DNA from 3 places in the Bradyrhizobium sp. BRP56 genome. Region 2 is predicted to be linked to each of the others. Evidence: predicted binding sites of a transcription regulator. Region 2 holds the regulator's gene; each other region holds the start of a gene.
What was found. Region 2 encodes LexA, which represses DNA repair genes until DNA is damaged. Its sites were predicted from a motif close to TGTTCNNNNTGTGTTCNG; they were not measured.
Positions count from the first base shown of each region.

Region 1 (4,143 bases), on a different contig from region 2:
TCCGGATCGGCTCCATGGCAGCTCACGAAGCAGATCAAGCAGCGCCGGCCTCAGCAAGGGAAACGCGCTCAGGTCGCGATGAACCGCATCGAAACAGGCCGCCGGCGTTGCCGCTCGATACGCCTGCCAACATACGCTTGCGGTCTCAAGGTCCGCGGATCGGATGTTGGCAAGCGGTACCTGGTCCCAGCTACGCCACGTCTCGTGCATCGTCAGCAGATCGAATGCGACAAGCCGCAACTTCAACTTGGCCGCCAGCGCCGGGTAAGCTTGGAAATGATCGAGCAACCAGATGAGCTGCAGTTGATCATTTGGATCCGGATCGAACCAAAGCTCGATCACCTCGTAAGGCTCGCAAAATTCGTTCAGTGCGAGGTTCCCACGTGGCCGGGCATCCTGAGGCCGCTGGCCCCACGCGCACCAGTGCGACCAGTGTCCGACCGGATTCTTGTCCGACCGCGCCCCGAAATACGCCTCGAGTTCTCCTGGCGACGGCAGCGGTCCACCGACAAACCGAAAGGTCGATGTAATACCGACCTCGGCAAGCCCCGAACGGATGAGGCTGAGGCCGGGCGGACTGGTCAGGATCAGGCGTTTCATCGGCCCAACTCTCGCGACGACACACAAAACCAAACGGGCGCCGAAGACGTCGGCAACTCAACGTCCTCAGCGCCCGCTTGCAGCGAAGTCATGTGATGATTTGAGCATGATCTCCGCGCAAACGCTTCGCGTTTGTCGCGAGGGAAAACCGCTTCGCACTTTTCCGGATCATGCCGGAGACTTACTCCTCGGTCGGCTCCTCGCCCTCGGCGTCGCGCTCGGGCGTGCCGGCGAGGATCTGCTCGGAGATCAGGCCAGAGTTCTGCCGGATCGCGGCTTCGATCTTGGCGGTGATGTCGGGATTCGCCTTCAGGAACGCCTTGGAATTCTCGCGACCCTGGCCGAGCCGCTGGCTGTCATAGGAGAACCAGGCGCCGGACTTCTCGACGATGCCGGCCTTGACGCCGAGGTCGAGGATCTCGCCCATCTTGGAGACGCCCTCGCCATACATGATGTCGAACTCGACTTGCTTGAAGGGCGGCGCCAGCTTGTTCTTCACCACCTTGACGCGGGTGGTGTTGCCGACGACCTCGTCGCGCTCCTTGATCGCGCCGATGCGGCGGATGTCGAGACGAACCGAGGCATAAAACTTCAGCGCGTTGCCGCCGGTGGTGGTCTCCGGCGAGCCGTACATCACGCCGATCTTCATGCGGATCTGGTTGATGAAGATCACCATGGTGTGGGACTTGTTGATCGAGGCGGTGAGCTTGCGCAGCGCCTGGCTCATCAGGCGCGCCTGCAGGCCCGGCAGCGCATCGCCCATCTCGCCCTCGAGTTCGGCCTTCGGCACCAGCGCCGCAACCGAATCGACCACCAGCACGTCGACCGCGCCGGAGCGCACCAGCGTATCGCAGATTTCCAGCGCCTGTTCGCCGGTGTCCGGCTGCGAGATCAAGAGCTCATCGATGTTGACGCCGAGCTTGCGTGCATAGACCGGGTCGAGCGCGTGTTCGGCGTCGATGAAGGCGCAGATGCCGCCCTTCTTCTGGCCTTCCGCCACGGTGTGCAGCGCCAGCGTGGTCTTGCCCGAGGATTCCGGCCCGTAGATCTCAACGACGCGTCCCTTCGGCAGACCGCCGACGCCGAGCGCGATATCGAGCCCGAGTGATCCCGACGACACCGTCTCGACATCCATCGAACGGTCGTTCTTGCCGAGCTTCATCACCGAGCCCTTGCCGAACTGGCGCTCGATCTGGGAGAGCGCGGCTGAGAGGGCCTTGGACTTGTCCATGGAGGATCCTTCGACGATACGCAGTGCAGTGGCGGACATTTGGGATGTGCTCCTTATTGCGGGGATTCGCTAGCGGGACAAACGGGCGATGAGATCAGGCGGAATGCATTGTTGATGGGAACCTCGTACCACGTTTGTTCTACGTTCGCAATATGTTCTTTCGAGCAGACCGGTGCCGGCCCGTTTCCATCCACAATGGCCTGCTTTGATTTTTGGAGTGGCCTGGTTTGGGTTTAACCCCGTTGTAACCAAGGGTTAGCCGATGTTCTCGGTAGGACTACTGAGAAGACCCTCAGATGTTCTGGCCCCATAATTTCCTGCGGGTCGCGATCTGTTCTCGCGGAATGTTTACTGGAACAATTGACCCGGCAGTGCCCTTATTTGGGGGCCCCCAGCCAGACAGGTAGCCCCCCGACTGCTGGAGGAAAACCCGCCTCCGGGACGGGTTGGCGGCCCCCTGTCGGGGCCGTTTAAAATTCCGTAGTTCTCCGGCCAAGAACAAAGTTCCGGCCGTGCGACGCGCCTTGCGCCCGAAGTTCCCCTGATAATCAACAAGTTAACCTGACAGGCGCGACGGCGTCCGATAACGGCTGGCACAATCTGCATACTACCTTCGTACCCCTCCTGAGCCCTGGAAAAACTCCGTAGCGTTCGACGGGAAGACTCGGGTTCCGCCAGTGTTCGTAACATTGGCCTGCTCAACCAACGCGAATTGCGCGGCGCTGGGCAGGCAACATGGCTGGCGACCGTTCCGTGGCGACGCTGCCGGCGGACGAATCCTTTCCGGAATCCACAACGACAGCTCGAACGAGCGCGGCCTTTCATACGATCTTTTTACGGGTGCTGATCATTACTACAACTAATGGTTTAAATATCGACGACCGCCCTTCATTCGCGGAACCGTTACAGATGATCCACAGGGGCATCGAGTTCAGCGTCACTCAGCTGATGGCCGGCGTCTGGAAATGGCGCTTCCAGATCGGCGACCGCGTCTTCACGGGCAAGACTGAAGCAAAGCTCGATCTTCTGGCGATCCGCCGCGTGCAGCTGCGGATCGATCGCGAGCTGAACAATCTGGGGCGGGAACGGACCCGCGGCAGCAATGGGGACTGAGGCACAGTCCATCGTGCACGCCCCGGTGCCCTGACGCGCTGGCCTGCAGAGCTTCGGTTCTAATTAAAATTAGAACACACGAACCGGCGCCCGCTTCGCTCGAAAACGCTTCAATCCGCGCTGGCCAGCCGCCGCATCGTGAACTCGATGTCGCCGCCGGGAAGCTCGCGCCAGCTCTCGACGGCGCTCATATAGGCCGCCTTCGGGTAGCGCTTGAGAAAGTCACGCGCCCTCACGCGGGCCTGATCGCGTGGCAGGCTGAAGGTCTCGCGCAGATAGCCGTCGTCCGGCTTTCGCCGCTCGGCCATCCGGCTGGCGAGATCGCGCGGACGAGACACCATGCCGCAACTCCGGACCAACTGACGACACCCCAATATAGGGGCGGCGGCGGGAGAATCCGAGTCTGCGGGAGATGGATGACGTCGCCCCGTATGAGCGTTACTGGCTGCGCGGCGCGGCGCTTCCCGGCTGCGCCGAGCTTCCGGTCCTGGTCTTCGGCTTGGCGGGATGGGCGGCCGCCTTCGGCGGATCGCTGCGCACGACGCCCCAGGGATCGGACGATCCCTTGGCATCGGGAATCTTGCTGAGCGAGTCCTTGTAGGCCTTGTCCCTGACCGCGTCCTGCTCCTTCTCCTCCTGGGTCCTGGTCTTGACCTCAGGCATCAGGTTGACGTTCGGCATCTGCGCATAGGCCGGCGCCGACAGCAGCACCGCAACCGCAACTGCGCTCAAAACTCTCATAAGAACACTCCCTGCGTTTTCGTCGGCGGTATATCACCGCAACAAAGCCGCCGCCAAGCGCGCCTGCCCCGGCCCCGAACATGATGCGCTTTCGCGGAATCGCATCATGTTCTCATCTCTTTGTTTGAGCATGATCTTTTTCGGAAAACCGGTTTCCACTTTTCCGGATCATGCCCTTAGAGATGGTCTGACTTGCAGGATTTCGGCGACTGCATCCAGTCGTCCCAGATCGGACCGCAGCGCGTGCAACCGCTGAGCGTAAGTCCGATCGCAATCACGCCGCCGAGCACCACCAATCTGCGGAACATGTACGCCCCCACCACTCGCGAGCAGGCGACTGGGCGCCGAAACTGGGGCATTTTCAAGCCGGGCACGGCGCTTGCAACGCAGCGCAAGCGCGCATCGGAACGCAGCGCAGTGCGCGTCGGAGCGCAAGCGCGCGTCGGACGGGCTGCCGG
Region 1 is NZ_JADYVV010000101.1:16,311-20,453, forward strand. It holds gene I6F38_RS40545 (hypothetical protein) at 1-600, opposite strand, end outside; gene recA (recombinase RecA) at 782-1,870, opposite strand; gene I6F38_RS40555 (hypothetical protein) at 2,741-2,944, shown strand; gene I6F38_RS40560 (hypothetical protein) at 3,055-3,285, opposite strand; gene I6F38_RS40565 (hypothetical protein) at 3,383-3,685, opposite strand; gene I6F38_RS40570 (hypothetical protein) at 3,878-4,143, shown strand, end outside.
Region 1: the regulator LexA is predicted to act here: its motif matches at 1,974-1,991, upstream of recA (recombinase RecA).

Region 2 (4,143 bases):
CTGGTGACGCAATGGGTCGCCGCACTCCCGGGCGCGGTCGGCCGCATGGCGGCGTTCGGCATCGGGCCGCTGATCGCAGCGAGCGCCGGCATCATCCTGCTCGGGCTGCTGCGCACGCCGCTGCGCTGGTCAGGCGCGGTGCTGCTGCTGGTGGCCTCGGTCGGGGCGCTCAGGGTGCCGCAGCCGGACGTGCTGATCTCGGGCGACGGCCGCAACGTCGCGGTGCGTGGCGGTGATGGACGGCTGCATCTGATGCACAGCGCCAAGGATGCATTTTTGGTCAAGGAGTGGCTGGCGGCGGACGCCGACGCGCGCACCGCCACCGATGCGTCGCTTGGCGAGGGCGTCTCGTGCGATGCCGGCGGCTGCGTGACCCAAGGACCCGGCGGCGCCTTCGTCGCGCTGGCGACCCGGCCGGAGGCGCTGGCGGACGACTGCGAGCGCGCAGGCCTGATCGTGACGACGCGGCCGGCGCCGCAGGGCTGCGCGGCATCGGTGATCGATGCCGAGCGGCTGCGCCGCCACGGCGCGCTGGTGCTGCGACGGAGCAGGGACGGCTACGCCGTCGATGCGGTCAAGCCCGGCGGGATCGACCGGCCGTGGTCGCCGGCGGTTCCCGGCGACGGCGAGAGCGAGACGACGCTGCGCGCGCCCGCCGTCGCGCCGCGGCCCGCGGTGGATGCGACGCCGGCCGAGACCGATCTGCAGGGCGATGATTAGCCGTGGTCCGGCGACGGCGCGCTCGGCAGCTCGAACAGGCCGAGATGGTATTCGTCGGAGTCGGGGCCGGCGTCGGGCTTCTTGACGAGGGTGAAGGAAGCCTCGGGAAATTGCTCCCAGACTTTCAGGTCGTCGGCCGTTACCGTCAGCCAACCGAACCGGAACATGTAGCGGCCCGGTTCCGTGACGCGTCCAGCCTTTTGCCATGTGACCTTATCGACCACCGCGCACGTCCTCCGTGCCTGATGATGCGCCAAGGTGCCGGCCGACGCAAATCTCCTTCTGCGCCCCGGAAGCGGGAGTCCGGGGTCGCCCGAAATTGCTTAGGTCATCCGCCGCCGAACAGCTCATTCCGCGGCGACGATGCGCTCAACCCAAAAACAGCGTTGCGAATGCGGAGGGCCGCCGCTCCACAACCTTCGGCTTCTGCTCGACCGGCGGATGCAGCGCCGGCAATTGCAGCACGCTAACGCGCTGTCCCTCGACCAGCTGAGTCACCAGCACATGGCTGCCGTCGGGGAATTCGACCGCGTCATGATGCCGATCAGGCACGTCGGGCTCGACTTCGTTGAACACGCCGACGCGATAGTTCAGCGTCTTGGTCCAGATCCAGCGGCTGTCGTAGCGAACGTTCTCGGCGAAAGCGAGCTCGGTGCCCGGCAGCATGCAGACCGCGACAGTGGGGTCATTCTCCGAAGCAAAGCCGCGGGTCGACGTGCCGCGGAACGTCGTCGTGATCAGCGTCTCTCCGACAATGGCGGGGCGCGATGCCACGGCGTGCAGACTATAGTCACACATCGGATGGCTCCTCATTTCGAGGTAGCGACCCGTGCCTCTCCTTGAGGCATTAGGGCCTCTACCAGAGTGGACGATAGCGAACGAGCGTCTGCTCGTTTCTGGGCGATTGTACGACTGGTCCGAGATCGCTCCGATCACAAACACGCGACGCTGCGCGAGAGGTATCGGAGCGCATCGGGCAGGCCGTACGCTACACTATCATGCAAGGAACGATCCGACGTGTTGCTCGTTCCCGGCCGCCGCAAGTATTTGCAATTCAGTATTTGCGATAAAGGCCGATCAGCTTGCCCTGGATGCGGACCCGGTTCGGCGGCAGGATGCGCACTTCATAGGCGGTGTTGGCCGGCTCGAGCGCGATCGATGCGCCGCGGCGGCGAAAGCGCTTCAGGGTGGCTTCCTCCTCATCGATCAGCGCCACCACGATGTCGCCGGTATTGGCGACGTCGTTGCGCTGGATCAGCGCCATGTCGCCGTCGAGGATGCCGGCATCGACCATCGAGTCGCCGCGCACCTCGAGCGCATAGTGCTCGCCGGCACCGAGCATGTCGGGCGGCACGCTGATGGTGTGGCTGCGGGTCTGCAGCGCCTCGATCGGCGTACCGGCGGCGATCCGGCCCATCACGGGGACCGCGACCGGACGGTTGCCGTCATCCTCGGCAATCGGCGGCGTGCTGGCGCGCCGGCCGAGGGTGCCTTCGATGACGCTGGGCGTGAAGCCGCGGCGGCCGTTGCCGCCGCCGGCCGAGAGTTCGGGCAGCTTGATGACCTCGATGGCGCGGGCGCGGTTCGGCAGGCGGCGGATGAAGCCGCGCTCCTCCAGCGCAGTGATCAGGCGGTGGATACCGGACTTCGAGCGCAGGTCGAGCGCATCCTTCATCTCGTCGAAGGAGGGCGGTACGCCGGCCTCTTTCAGACGTTCATTGATGAAACGCAGTAGTTCGTACTGTTTGCGCGTGAGCATCTCGAGTATTCCCCCGGTTGATAGCGTCGTTCGATTCCGAGACTCTTCTGGTGGGGCCTGCAGGCCGGGCCTGACCTCAGGAGCATGTGCTCAATGCACCTGCTTCCATGCAGCTTCCCGATTGTAGACACCAGTACTCGAAACAAATCATGAACGGACACTATATGTTCGATATGTGTTCCGCAACCACTTAATTTCCGGTGAACGTGTCGGGCAACGCACAATCGGCGGGGCGCGAAAACCCTATTCGGGCAGTGTCAGAATCTCGCATTCGCTGCCCTTGACGGCAGCTGCCGCAAACGGCGGACGCACGAGAAGTGCCCGTGCCGCAGCGAGATTCCCGAGCAGCGACGAGTCCTGCTGCGTCACCGGCGTTGCGATCAGCGTGCCGTCCTCGCGCGCTTCGAGCCGCGCACGCAGATAGTCCTCGCGCTGGTCGTTGGCGGCGAGGTCGCGGCCGAGCAGGGCGCTCGCGCGGCGATGATGAATCACTTTCCGGCCGCTCAGCGCCCGAATCAACGGCACCAGGAACAGGAAGGCGCAGACATAGGACGACACCGGATTGCCGGGCAGACCGATCACCCGCATCGCGCCGAGCCGGCCATGCATCATCGGCTTGCCGGGCCGCATCGCAATCCGCCAGAACGCCATCTCGACGCCCTCGGCTTCCAGCGACCGCTTGACGAGATCGTGGTCGCCGACCGAGGCGCCGCCTGTCGTGATCAGGACATCGGCGCCGGCCTCGCGTGCCCGGCGGATGCCCGCCGTGGTCGCCTCTACCGTGTCGGCGGCAACGCCGAGGTCGACGGTCTCGGCCCCTTCGGCGCGCGCCAGCGCCCGCAGCGCGTAGCCGTTGGAATAGACGATCTGGCCGGGACCGGGCTGCGAGCCCGGCATCACCAGCTCGTCGCCGGTCGCCAGCACCGCGACCTTCGGGCGGCGCCGCACCGCAAGTTCCGGATAGTTCATGGCGGCCGCCAGCGACAGCGCGCGGTCGGACAGGCGGCTGCCGCCGGCGAGCAGCACCTCGCCCTCACGGAAGTCGACCCCGGCCGGGCGGATGTGCCGCCCGACGCTGGCGGCCTCCGTGATCGTGATGTGGTCGCCGTCGACGGCGGTGTCCTCCTGGATGATCACCGCGTCGGCGCCATTGGGAATCACGCCGCCGGTGAAGATCCGCACCGCCTCGCCGGCGCCGACCGTCCGCTCGAACGGCCGGCCGGCGGCGACTTCGCCGATCACCTTGAGCCGGGCCTTTAGATCAGCCGCATCGGCGGCGCGCACCGCATAGCCGTCCATCGCCGACATCGGCTGCGGCGGCTGGGTGCGGAGCGCCGCGAGGTCGTGCGCAAGCGTGCGGTGGTAGGCGGCATCGAGCGCGACCATCTCCTCCGGCAGCGGTTCGGCGCCGGCGAGGACGGCGGACAGGGCATCGGCAACCGGCATCAGGGCCACGCTCAGAGCTCCTCAATTCCTAATGTTCAAATTCCAAGTGCGGTCAAAGCCCTTGCCACGTCATCCGTCGACGTCACGTGGATAGCATGAAGGCCGCGCGCCCGCGCACCTTCGATATTAGCGGCCAGGTCGTCGAAGAACAGGATCCGCGACGCCGGCACGCCGATGGCTTTTACCACATGATCGTAGGCCTCGGCGTCCGGTTTGCG
Region 2 is NZ_JADYVV010000002.1:310,773-314,915, forward strand. It holds partial or broken gene I6F38_RS03210 (ComEC/Rec2 family competence protein) at 1-720, shown strand, start outside; gene I6F38_RS03215 (hypothetical protein) at 717-944, opposite strand; gene I6F38_RS03220 (hypothetical protein) at 1,090-1,518, opposite strand; gene lexA (transcriptional repressor LexA) at 1,775-2,479, opposite strand; gene glp (gephyrin-like molybdotransferase Glp) at 2,723-3,934, opposite strand; gene I6F38_RS03235 (HAD family phosphatase) at 3,961-4,143, opposite strand, start outside.

Region 3 (4,143 bases), on a different contig from region 2:
CCGGCGCGTTTCTCGATCTTGTCGGCGGAGATCAGGATCTGCCTGACGTCCTCGTTCACCTGGCCGAAATGGGTCTGCAGCTTGAGCACGCGATCGCGCAGGCGGCCGAGGTCGTCGCCGAGATGCATCACCTCGTTGCGGATCTGGTCGGCGGCGTCGCGAATGCGGGCGTCCTTCAGGATCTGCTGCATCACCTGGATCGCCAGCATCAAGAGCGACGGCGACACCAGCACGACGCGGGCGCGATAGGCCTTCTGGATCACGTCGTCGAAGCCGTCATGGATCTCGGCATAGACCGATTCCGACGGCACGAACATCAGCGCGGTGTCCTGGGTCTCGCCCGGGATCAGGTACTTCTCCGCGATGTCGCTGACATGCTTCAGCACGTCGGCGCGCAGCCGCTGGCTGGCGAATTTGCGCTCCTCGTCGCTGCGCGCATCGTGCAACGCGGTCATGGCCTCGAGCGGGAATTTCGCATCGATGCAGAGCGGGCGCTGGTCGGGCAGGAACACCACGCAGTCCGGCCGCTTGCCCGACGTCAGCGTATACTGGAACTCGAACGAGCCCTTCGGCATGCCGTCCTGGACGATCGCCTCCATCCGCGCCTGGCCGAACGCGCCGCGCGATTGCTTGTTGGCGAGCACGTCGCGCAGCGTCGTCACCTGGGTGGTGAGCTCGTTGAGGTTCTTGTGGGCGTGGTCGATGATGCCGAGCCGCTCGTGCAGCACGCGCAGCGAATCCATCGTGTTGCGGGTCGACTGCTCCATCGACTGGCCGACCCGGTGGGTCACCGAATCGAGCCGCTCGTTGACGGCCCGGGCCATCTCGGCCTGGCGGCCGGCCAGCGCCTGCGCCATAGTATCAACCTTGGCATCGACCCGCCCGGAGGATTCGCTCTGGGCCCGCAGCATGTCGGCGAGGCGCTCCTCCAGCTCTTCGGCGCGGATGGCCTGGGCCATTGCGAGTTCCGCGCCGCGCCGGCTGGCGCGTGCGATCACCACCGCAATGGCGAACAGCAGGATCAGCGCCAGCGCCCCAAGGCCGATCAATGCGTCGGAGACACGGATGGGAAGGTCGCCAATCGTGAGGAGAATCTCGTTCATGCCGGCAGTTGTAGCCGATTCGCGGTCAGGTGCGAACGAAGAGGGAACGTTTATGGCAAATGCATTCCTGATTTTCCGGGTTAATGCGGGGTGAAGAAACGTGGTTAAGGTTGTCCTAACGGGTTCCTGAGCGCATTGACCCCATGAAGTCAGCAGCTTAAATCGCCGCCATGGCATTAAGAGAAATTATCATCCTGCCGGACAAGCAGTTGCGGCTGGTGTCGAAACCGATCGAGAAGGTGACGCCGGAGATCCGCAAGCTGGCCGACGACATGCTCGAGACCATGTATGACGCGCCCGGCATTGGGCTGGCGGCGATCCAGGTCGCGCAGCCGCTGCGGCTGATCACCATGGACCTCGCCAAGCGCGACGAGAACGGCGAAACCACGGCGAAGCCGCGCGTCTTCATCAATCCGGAGATCATTGCGCGTTCGGAAGAGCTGTCGGTGTACGAAGAGGGCTGCCTGTCGATCCCCGAATATTACGAGGAGGTCGAGCGGCCGGCGCGGGTACGCGTGCGATTCACCGATCTCGACGGCACGGTGCATGAGGAGGATGCGGAAGGGCTCTACGCCACCTGCATCCAGCACGAAATCGATCATCTCAACGGCGTGCTGTTCGTGGATTATCTGTCGAAACTGAAGCGCGACCGCGTCTTCAAGAAATTCGAGAAGGCCGCCAAGCGCGCGGCGGAGTAGGCGCGCGCACTCCGCCGTCATGCCCGGGCTTGACCCGGGCATCCACGTCTTCCTTCTGGGAGACCAAAGACGTGGATGGCCGGGACAAGCCCGGCCATGACGAAGATTGGATCCTCCCGGAAGAATCTGACCGCATGCCTCTCCGCCTGATCTTCATGGGCACGCCCGATTTCGCGGTGCCGACGCTGCTGGAGCTCGTAGCCCATGGCCATGAGGTTGTGGCGGTCTACACCCGCGCGCCGAAGCCGGGCGGGCGGCGCGGCCTGCAATTGCAGCCGACGCCGGTCGAGCAGGAGGCGCGCTGCCTCGGCATTCCCGTGCTGACGCCGAAGACCCTCAAGACCCCGGAAGCGCTCGAGGAGTTTCGCGCCCATGACGCGGATGCCGCCGTCGTCGTCGCCTATGGCATGATCCTGCCGCAGGCCATTCTCGACGCGCCGAAGCTCGGCTGCTTCAACCTGCATGCCTCGCTGCTGCCGCGCTGGCGCGGCGCCGCGCCGATCAACCGCGCCATCATGGCTGGCGATGCCGCGAGCGGCGTGATGGTGATGAAGATGGATGTCGGCCTCGACACCGGCGACGTCGCGATGGCCGAGCGGCTGCCGATCACGGACAGCATGACGGCATCCGATCTGCACGACGCGCTGGCGCCGCTCGGTGCCGACCTGATGGTGCGCGCGATGGCGGCGCTCGGGCGCGGCGGCTTGCAGCTGACGAAGCAGAGCGCGGACGGCGTCACCTATGCGGCCAAGATCGAGAAGGCCGAGGCGCGGATCGACTGGAAGCAGCCGGCGCATGCGGTGCTGCGGCACATTCACGGGCTCTCGCCGTTTCCCGGCGCCTGGTGCGAGCTCACCGGCGAAGGCGAGCCGGTGCGACTGAAGATCCTGCGCTGCGAGCTGGCCAAGGGTTCGGGCGCACCGGGCGATGTGCTCGACGACAATTTCGCGATCGCCTGCGGCGACGGCGCGATCCGGATCCTCGAACTGCAGCGCGCCGGCAAGGCGCCGATGAAGGCAGCGGATTTTCTGCGCGGCACGCCGTTGAAGCCTGGCGCAAAGGTGTCCTGAGATTGTCATGCGCGGGCTTGACCCGCGCATCCATCTCGAAAAGAAGCTTGTCCCGAAGACGATGGATTGCCGGGTCAAGCCCGGCAATGACGGCCAAACCAGATTGAATGATGCCCCGCTACAAGCTCACCATCGAATATGACGGCACGCCGTTCTCCGGCTGGCAGATCCAGGACACCGCGCCGACCGTGCAGGGCGCGCTGGAGGCGGCGGTCAAGGCGATCTGTGGCGAGGACGTGCGCGTCCATGGCGCCGGGCGTACCGATGCCGGCGTGCATGCGCGCGGCCAGGTCGCGCATTGCGACATCGCCAAGCATTTTCCGCCCGGCCGCTTTCGCGACGGGCTGAATGCGCATCTGCGGCCCAATCCGATCGGCGTGCTCGCGGCTGACATCGTGCCCGGCGATTTCGAGGCGCGGTTCTCCGCGACCAGGCGGCACTATCTCTATCGCATCACCAACACGCGCGCGAACCTCGCGCTCGACATCGGCCGCGTCTGGCGCGTGCCGCGCGCGCTCGATGCTGACGCGATGCACGCCGCCGCGCAGCGCCTGCTCGGCAAGCATGATTTCACCACCTTCCGCGACACCGAGTGCCAGGCCAAGTCGCCGGAGAAGACGCTCGATCAGCTCGACGTCACCCGTGACGGCGCCACCGTCAACATCGTGACGTCGGCGCGCTCGTTCCTGCACAGCCAGGTGCGCTCGATGGTGGGCTCGCTGGTCTGGGTCGGCGAGGGCCGCTGGAGCGCCGACGATCTCGCGGGTGCGCTCGCCGCCCGCAGCCGCGCCGCCTGCGGCCCCGTGGCGCCGCCGGACGGGCTCTACCTGATGCGGGTGGATTACTAGGCGGTGTGAATGATCTTGTAGGATGGGTGGAGCGAAGCGATACCCATCCTCTCGCCAGGAATGCGATGGGTATCGCTGTGCTCCATTCCTACGATCGTGAGCCTAGTACTGTATCTGGTGCAGGTGGATGACCAGTGGCCCCAATCTCTACTGTGCATGGGGTTGTTTTCGATATTTTTGTCCAGCCGGGCGGCTGGCCTACCCGAAATACCGCTCCAGCACGCCCCGATAGATCTTCGTCAGCTTCTCCAGATCGGCCACCGGCGTGCGCTCGTCGACCTGGTGCATGGTCTGGCCGACCAGGCCGAACTCGATCACCGGGCAATAGCTGGAGATGAAGCGCGCATCCGAGGTGCCGCCGGAGGTCGATAGCTCCGGCCTGCGGCCGGTGATCTCCTCGATCGCGGCGACCGCGAGGTCGGTG
Region 3 is NZ_JADYVV010000027.1:78-4,220, forward strand. It holds partial or broken gene rmuC (DNA recombination protein RmuC) at 1-1,103, opposite strand, end outside; gene def (peptide deformylase) at 1,274-1,801, shown strand; gene fmt (methionyl-tRNA formyltransferase) at 1,936-2,871, shown strand; gene truA (tRNA pseudouridine(38-40) synthase TruA) at 2,982-3,719, shown strand; gene dapE (succinyl-diaminopimelate desuccinylase) at 3,918-4,143, opposite strand, start outside.
Region 3: the regulator LexA is predicted to act here: its motif matches at 1,135-1,152, upstream of def (peptide deformylase).